2 regions of the Lacipirellula sp. genome follow, and region 2 is predicted to be linked to the other one. Evidence: riboswitches for the same ligand, from Rfam matches in the RefSeq annotation. Region 2 holds a riboswitch; the other holds the start of a gene.
The links. A riboswitch is a leader RNA that binds a small molecule or an ion and turns the genes downstream of it on or off. The one in region 2 is predicted to bind cobalamin.
Positions count from the first base shown of each region.

Region 1: another riboswitch for cobalamin. It lies ahead of ACQY7R_RS18310 (DUF1559 domain-containing protein); the one in region 2 lies ahead of ACQY7R_RS23105 (ribonucleoside-diphosphate reductase subunit alpha).

Region 1 covers NZ_CBDIIC010000002.1:2,676,982-2,680,590, reverse strand. The annotation lists gene ACQY7R_RS18315 (dockerin type I domain-containing protein) at 1-989, opposite strand, end outside; gene ACQY7R_RS18310 (DUF1559 domain-containing protein) at 979-1,872, opposite strand; cobalamin riboswitch at 2,017-2,285, opposite strand; gene ACQY7R_RS18305 (YidH family protein) at 2,457-2,864, opposite strand; gene ACQY7R_RS18300 (OprO/OprP family phosphate-selective porin) at 3,100-3,609, opposite strand, start outside.
Region 2 covers NZ_CBDIIC010000002.1:3,864,853-3,868,461, reverse strand. The annotation lists gene ACQY7R_RS23115 (DUF1801 domain-containing protein) at 1-162, shown strand, start outside; gene ACQY7R_RS23110 (DUF1801 domain-containing protein) at 184-552, shown strand; cobalamin riboswitch at 886-1,109, shown strand; gene ACQY7R_RS23105 (ribonucleoside-diphosphate reductase subunit alpha) at 1,360-3,609, shown strand, end outside.

The DNA of each region.
Region 1 (3,609 bases), 1.2 Mb from region 2:
CGTGTCGGGTGCTTCCATGCGAGGGTTCCATGAGTTCGATTGATCCGTTGGCAAACCGCCGTTGCTACGAGCGCCGCGAGTGCGAGCCCCAGCGCCGTTGGCTCTGGGACTGCTGCGGCGCTACTCATAGCGGGCGCCGCGGTCGTTTGGCCAAAGGCATCGCGCCACCACTGCAGGTCGGCGGCGTCGACCGCGCCGTCGCCGTTGGCATCGCCCTGATTCGGCTCAGCGCCCGCAGCAATGCCGTAGCCTCGTTGCCACGCGAGGAAGTCGGCGCTATCGACGACGCCGTCGCCATTGAAGTCGGCGCTGCCGACGATCGGCGGCGCGGGGGCGGCGAACGGGTTGTCGGCAAACTGCTGGAAGCCCGCCTGGTTCACCGCGGGATGATAGGCCCAGCTTTCCCAGTCGCCATCTTGCAGCGCGCGGCTGCTCATGCCGACCTGCGAGGCCGTCCACGAGCCGCCCGCGAACGGATTGTTGTGCGAGTAGCCATAGTTCCAAAACCCGCGGAACCAGCCTTCGTTGTAGTAGTCGGCGGGGTCGACGGCTTTCGCGAGATCGGCCGGGCCGCTCACTTGCGCGATCCCCGCTTCATTGAACGTCGTGCCGTCGTCGAGCGCGAACGCGCCGTCGCCGTCGTCATAGCCGAGACCGTAGAGCGACGAGCCCAACCCGCCGCCGAAGCCGCCCGACTTCGCGAAGAGCCGCGGATCGGCCGTCACCACGGCATTGAGCAGCGTTTGCCCCGTCGCTGCTCCATCCCAACGAAACCCCCACGCGAGCGTCGTCCGCTCGGTCGTCCCGGTGAGCCACTCGATCGCCACGACGGCGCGGTTGCTTCCTGTGCCGACCCAGAACTCGACGTCGTCGAACGACGCGACCGGTCCCGCGGCCGCCGGCTGCGTGCCGACGCCAATCAACATCGCTGAACAGAGCGACCACCATGCGAGCGCTACGATGAACTGTCGCCGACCACTACGGAGCATGAGCCGCCTCCTCACCCGCGCGGGTCAGCATGGCGTTCAACACGCGTTGGTCGAGCTGCTCGCTCAAGAAGGCGACGTGCCCGTCGCAGAAGACGGCCTGCGCACCAGCGGCGTGGGGCGAGCCAATCTCGTTTTCGAGTCCTTCGGTCGAGTTAATCGGCGTCGCCTGCTCCTGAGCAAACACGTTTTGGCCGTTAATCCACTCGCACTCGACGCGGCGGCGAAGCAGCGACTCGGCGATGGCGACCGTTTGCGAGAGGCCGTCGACGACGTCCCGATAAGCGACCGGCTCGTCGTAGACGAACACGCCGAGCGATCCAGGCTCCAATACTTGGCCGGCAAACCACTCGCTCGGATCGATGCTGAGCGGCGCATCGCGGCCGGCGCCTTCAACGCCGTAGATGCCGCCGTAATCGGTGAACGCCGCGCCCCGCCAGAGATTCGATTCGCTCGCCGTTTCGGGTTGCAGCGTGCTCGGGCAGAGGAACACGTCGACTTGCTGCGCCGCGGCGGGGAGGTTGGGCGTCTCGTCCGACGGCTTGGTGAAGTCGAGCCGGGCGTGCAGCGCCGCTTGTTCGAGCCACGGCAGCAGTTGCGAGTTCCACGACAGGAAGAGTTGCACCCCTTCCTGCGGCGGCAAGCAACCGATGCAGCCGGCCGGCAACGTGCGGCGCTGACCCTCGTAGTCGATCGCCGCGAGCCCCTGCTGCTTGAGGTTATTCGCACAGCGACTTCGCCGCGACGCTTCACGGGCTGCTTGCACCGCCGGCAGCAGCAGCGCGACGAGCACGCCGATGATCGCGATCACCACCAGCAGTTCCACCAGCGTGAAGCCGCGCAACGGCGCGGTCGACTCGCGGCGGGTGGCTGGCGGGCAGGGCATGAGCACTTGCGTCCGTCTCGTCGCGGGCGAGCCGTGGCTCGATTACTCGCCGACCCTGCTGGGGTGCAAACGAAGATCGCCCAGACAATCGGCGGCAACGACGAAACTATCTCGCCATCCGCCCGTCCCTCGCAGGAGCGAATCGCATTGCTGCATGCAGTGGTAGGTCTTCTGACTCCCAGGCTCGACGAAACTCGCCTTCTCGCCGCGTGTGAACCTGGGCGAGGCTTGAAGCCCTCTCAGGGTTCGGACTTGTCGCTTAAGCGACAAGTCCAGCGGCAATGGCTGAAGATGCGTTCGTCGAATCGCGCCTGGTCACAGCGGCGGGGCCGTCCCGGAATCGCACCGGAGTTCCCTGTTGCGTCGGCCGAGCGACACGTGCCCAGCCGACCACCAACGCATGGTGAACCAAACTCTTAAGAGATCGAGTCTAACGCGCCCAATTAGCCGGCGTAAGGAGGGCCTGTAAGTGCTGCGGAGGGAGTAGTTTACGGCTTCACTGTCATTCCGAGCGGGGCGAGGAATCTGGGGGCTCGCTCGGCACTCCAGATTCTTCGTTGCGCTCAGGATGACTGGGGTGGGCTTCAGGAGGACGTTGTTTGCGCGGCCCGGCCCGTTTCGGCGTTGTTCGCACTGACCACCAGATAACCGCCAAGGGCCAAACCGATGAGCGAGATCAGCAACGCAAACATCACCGACCATCGCATCACGCCGGGCTGCGTCTGTTGCGACTTGGCGAGGGCCTGCCAGAACTTCGCATGCTGCCATGCCGCAACACCGATCGCAAGCGAGCCGAGCATCACCAGCCCGACGCCAATCCACGTCGACCCAGCATGCGTCGGCGCGTCGGGGGCGTTGCGAACGATCCGCAGAAATAACCCGAACCGTGCGACGACGAACCCCATGCCGACGAGCGTCAGCCCCGTGCGAACCCACGCGAGCAACGTCCGCTCAGCGGCAAAGTAAATCCGCGGGTCGTCAGCTTCAGCCATGGTTTTCAGCCACCGTTGATCGAAAAAAATGGAACCGCCAATGAACGCCGATAGACGCAGATGAATGCAGCGTGAGCATCCACCCGCGTCTAACGACTTTATCAAAACTATTAGCTTCGTGTCCTTCGTGGTTAGTAGTCTTTTTAGCCCGGGCTCCGCCCGGGGGTAGGTTCGCCGTAGGGACGATCATCCAGTGGTATGGGACGCGACCCCCGGGCGGAGCCCGGGGCTAGGGTTAGAAGTCGAACTGAGCCCGCGTGCCGAAGATGTCAGACTCGGTGTCGTTCCCCACCGGACGGTCGAGGAAGTTATGGATGTAGTTGAACTCGAACCGCGTGAACCGATTAAGGTACCAGTTCAAACCGAACGTGAGATCTTGCAAGTGACCGCCTTGGACGAACTTGTCGTTGAGGTCGAGCGTCGAGTAGCGGCCGGCGATTTCCCAGGCGCCCCAGCTGCCGTTGCCGAAGTTGACGTCGGGGACGACGCGAGTGAAGGCCGCCGTTTTGTGATCGTAGTTGCGGCGTTCGCCGGTGAGCACGTAACCGACCTGGGCGTAACCGGCCGGGAACTGCAATTGCGGACCTGTCGGTTCGTTGAGCATCGCGTACATGTATTCCGATTGGAACACGAGCGAGCCGAAGCCTGCCGCGAGTTCGCCGCCGACGACTTGGTAGCTCTGGGTCGGCAGGAAGCCGGTGTTCACATAGAACGGAATCGGGAAGTCGGTGACATTGTTGGAGTC
Region 2 (3,609 bases):
GTCGCGTTCTTCAAAGGCTCCTCGCTGCGACCGCTGCCGCCGGGCGAGTCGAAGCAGAAGGAGGTGCGGTATCTCGATATCCGCGAGGATGATGAGTTCAACGAAGCGCAGTTTGCTAAGTGGGTGAAGCAGGCGAGCAAGTTGCCGCTGGAACGGATGTAGTCAGATCCACGAGGAAATCATATGGCGAGCAAAGCGTCCGAGAATCTCGATGATTGGCGAACAGAAACGCTTGAGCGCATCCGCGAGCTCATCGAGCAGGCCGCTCCCGATGCGGTCGAAGAAGTGAAGTGGCGGAAGCCGTCGAATCCCGCGGGCGTGCCGACGTGGTCGCAAGGCGGCATCCTCTGCACGGGCGAGACATACAAGGACAAAGTGAAGGTGACGTTCGCCAAGGGAGCGTCGCTCCCCGATCCGAGCGGGCTCTTTAACTCGAGCCTCGACGGCAACGCGCGGCGGGCGATCGATTTTTTTGAAGGGGACAAAGTGAAGGCGACCGCGTTCAAGGCGCTCATCCGCGCAGCGGTGAAGTTGAACGCCGCGAAGAAGTAGCACGATGAGTGCAGGCCTCACACTGAACGCATCGCCTTCAGGCCCAACGGGCCGCGCTATGAAAGCCCAGGGCGCAGCCCTGGGTAAAACGCCGCCGTCAACAACGAAGCCCTGTAAGGGCGCGCTAACCTTCGCGCGCCCTTACAGGGCTACCGATGGTGGTTCGCAATGTTCCCAGGGCTACGCCCTGGGCTATCACAGCGCGGCCTTACAGGCCTGAATGCAACTGCTCTTCGTGACTCGCCACTCTGCTTCCACCTTGCTCACTGAGCCCGAAATCGCGCACAAAAAACTTCTCCCCTCGGACGCTGGACATCGCCCTCGAACCGCAGTATGTTGACGCCCGTTGCTGGTCGACCACAAGCGATTGTGGTCGCGACAAGAGGGAACCTGGTGCAAATCCAGGGCTGCCCCGCAGCGGTAAGCGGAAACGAACGCCGTCAATAAGCACTGGCTCGCAAGGGCTGGGAAGCGACGGCTACTAGGCGCCGGAGGTCCTTTCGAGGCCCGCCGGCCAGTCCGCGAGTCCGAAGACCTGCCAGCGACTGAGCGGTTCAGAATTACAGGATTGCGATGACCGGACGTCATCGGACTGAGCCGCTTGTCTACCGAACCTTCTCGGGAAAGGACGGTCGAGGATGTTGTTATTCTGCTGCGCGCAGTCATTACTCGCTGGCTTCCGCTCGTTGACGAGCGCTGGCTCTCTCGCGACTGCACTCTCGCACGATTCCTCGATCGGCGTTCACCGGTTTGGTTCCGGGAAACCCGCTGTCCCCTATCGGGTCGATAGGGAGAGGAGTCACTCTCATGCTGTGCGCCCCCCACGAATGGATCGTCCGCAAACGCGACGGCCGTCACGTTCCGTTTGAACTCGACCGCATCCGCGGCGCGATCGCCAATGCGTTTCGCGCGGAACTGAACATCGCCGCCAGTGCGCCGCTCGATGACGACGTGGCCGCCGACGTGGCAGGCGTGCTGCAGTCGGTGTCGGACGACGTCTCGCCGCTGGCGAATCAGGGCGAAGGGGTGAGCGTCGAGCGTATCCAAGACATCGTCGAGATGGAGCTGATGGCCCGCGGCCATTACCGCGTCGCGCGGCGGTACATCATCTATCGCGCCGAACACGCCAAAATGCGGGCGATTCGCGGCGAAGCGCTCGTCACGGCGCCGCCAACCGTGCAGGTGACGCTCGCCGACGGCAGTCGCGTGCCGTTCGATGCGCGACGGATTCGCAAGCGGCTCGCCGAGGCAGCGACGGGGTTCGAAGAAGTTGTCGACGTCGAGGAGTTGGTCGACGAAGTGCTGCGGTCGGTCTTCGACGGGATCTCGATCAACGAGATCTACCGCGCGCAGATTCTGGCCGCCCGTTCGCGGATTGAACGCGATCCGGCGTATGACGTCGTCACCTCGCGGCTGATGCGCAACGTTATCTACCAGGAAGCGCTCGGCGAAACGCCCGATGCGCGGTCGCTCGATCGACTCCATCAGCATCAGTTCGAGCACTACATCATCGACGGCATTCGTGCGGGCCGACTGTCGGCGGAGTTGCGTGAGTTCGACCTAGAAAAACTCGCCGCGGCGATGAAACCGGAGCGGGATGCACAGTTCCATTACCTCGGCTTGCAGGCGATCTACGACCGCTACCTGCTGCACGTGAACGGCCGGCGGATCGAGACGCCGCAATACTTTTGGATGCGGGTGGCGATGGGCGTGGCGCTGCGGGAAGCGGCCCGCGAAGAGCGGGCGATCGAGTTCTACGAGATTCTGTCGACCTTCCGCTTTACTTCCGCGACGCCGACGCTGTTCAACGCCGGCACGCCGCATCCGCAGCTTAGCTCGTGCTACCTCAGCACCGTGAGCGACGACCTCGGCCACATCTTCAAGGTGGTGTCGGACAACGCGCTGCTATCAAAATGGGCCGGCGGGCTGGGGAACGATTGGACGAACATTCGCGCCACCAACTCCCACATTCGCGGGACGAACGGCCGCAGCCAGGGGGTGATTCCGTTCCTCAAAGTAGTGAACGACGCCGCGGTGGCCGTGAACCAAGGCGGTAAACGAAAAGGCGCCGTCTGCAGTTATCTCGAAACGTGGCATCTCGACGTCGAGGAGTTTCTCGAACTGCGGAAGAACACCGGCGACGATCGCCGTCGGACGCACGACATGCACACGGCGAACTGGATTCCCGACCTGTTCATGAAGCGCGTGCGGCAGAAGGCCGATTGGACGCTTTTCAGCCCGAACGAAGTGAGCGACCTGCACGATCTGTACGGCCGCGAGTTCGAAGCTCGCTACGAGCAGTACGAGCGGATGGCCGACGAGGGGGAGATCGAGCTGTTCCGCCGCGTCCCCGCCGCCGACTTGTGGCGAAAGATGCTGACGCGGCTGTTCGAAACGGGGCACCCTTGGATCACGTTCAAAGATCCGTCGAACATCCGCTCGCCGCAGGACCATGAGGGCGTGGTGCATAGCAGCAACCTGTGCACGGAGATTTTGCTGAACACCTCGGCCGACGAAACGGCGGTCTGCAATCTTGGCTCGGTCAATCTCGCGGCACACATCGTCGACGGGGCGCTCGATATGGCGAAGCTCGAAGCGACGGTGACGGTCGCGGTGCGGATGCTCGACAACGTGATCGACGTCAACTTCTACCCGACGCCCGAGGCGGCCAACTCGAACCAGCGGCATCGGCCGGTGGGGCTAGGGCTGATGGGTTTTCAAGACGCCCTCTACGCACTCGGGCTGAGCTACGCAAGTGACGAGGCGGTGGCGTTCGCCGATCGGAGCATGGAGGCGATCTCGTACTACGCGCTACTGGCGTCATCGCAACTGGCGGCCGAGCGGGGCGCTTACCAGAGCTACCCCGGTTCGAAGTGGGAGCGAGGACTGCTGCCGATCGATACGCTGCAACTCCTCGAAGAAGCGCGGGACGTGCCGATTCCGATCGACCGCACGGGGTGGCTCGATTGGTCGCCGGTCCGCGCATCGATCGCCGCCCACGGGATGCGCAACAGCAACGTGCTGGCGATCGCGCCGACGGCGACGATCTCGACGATC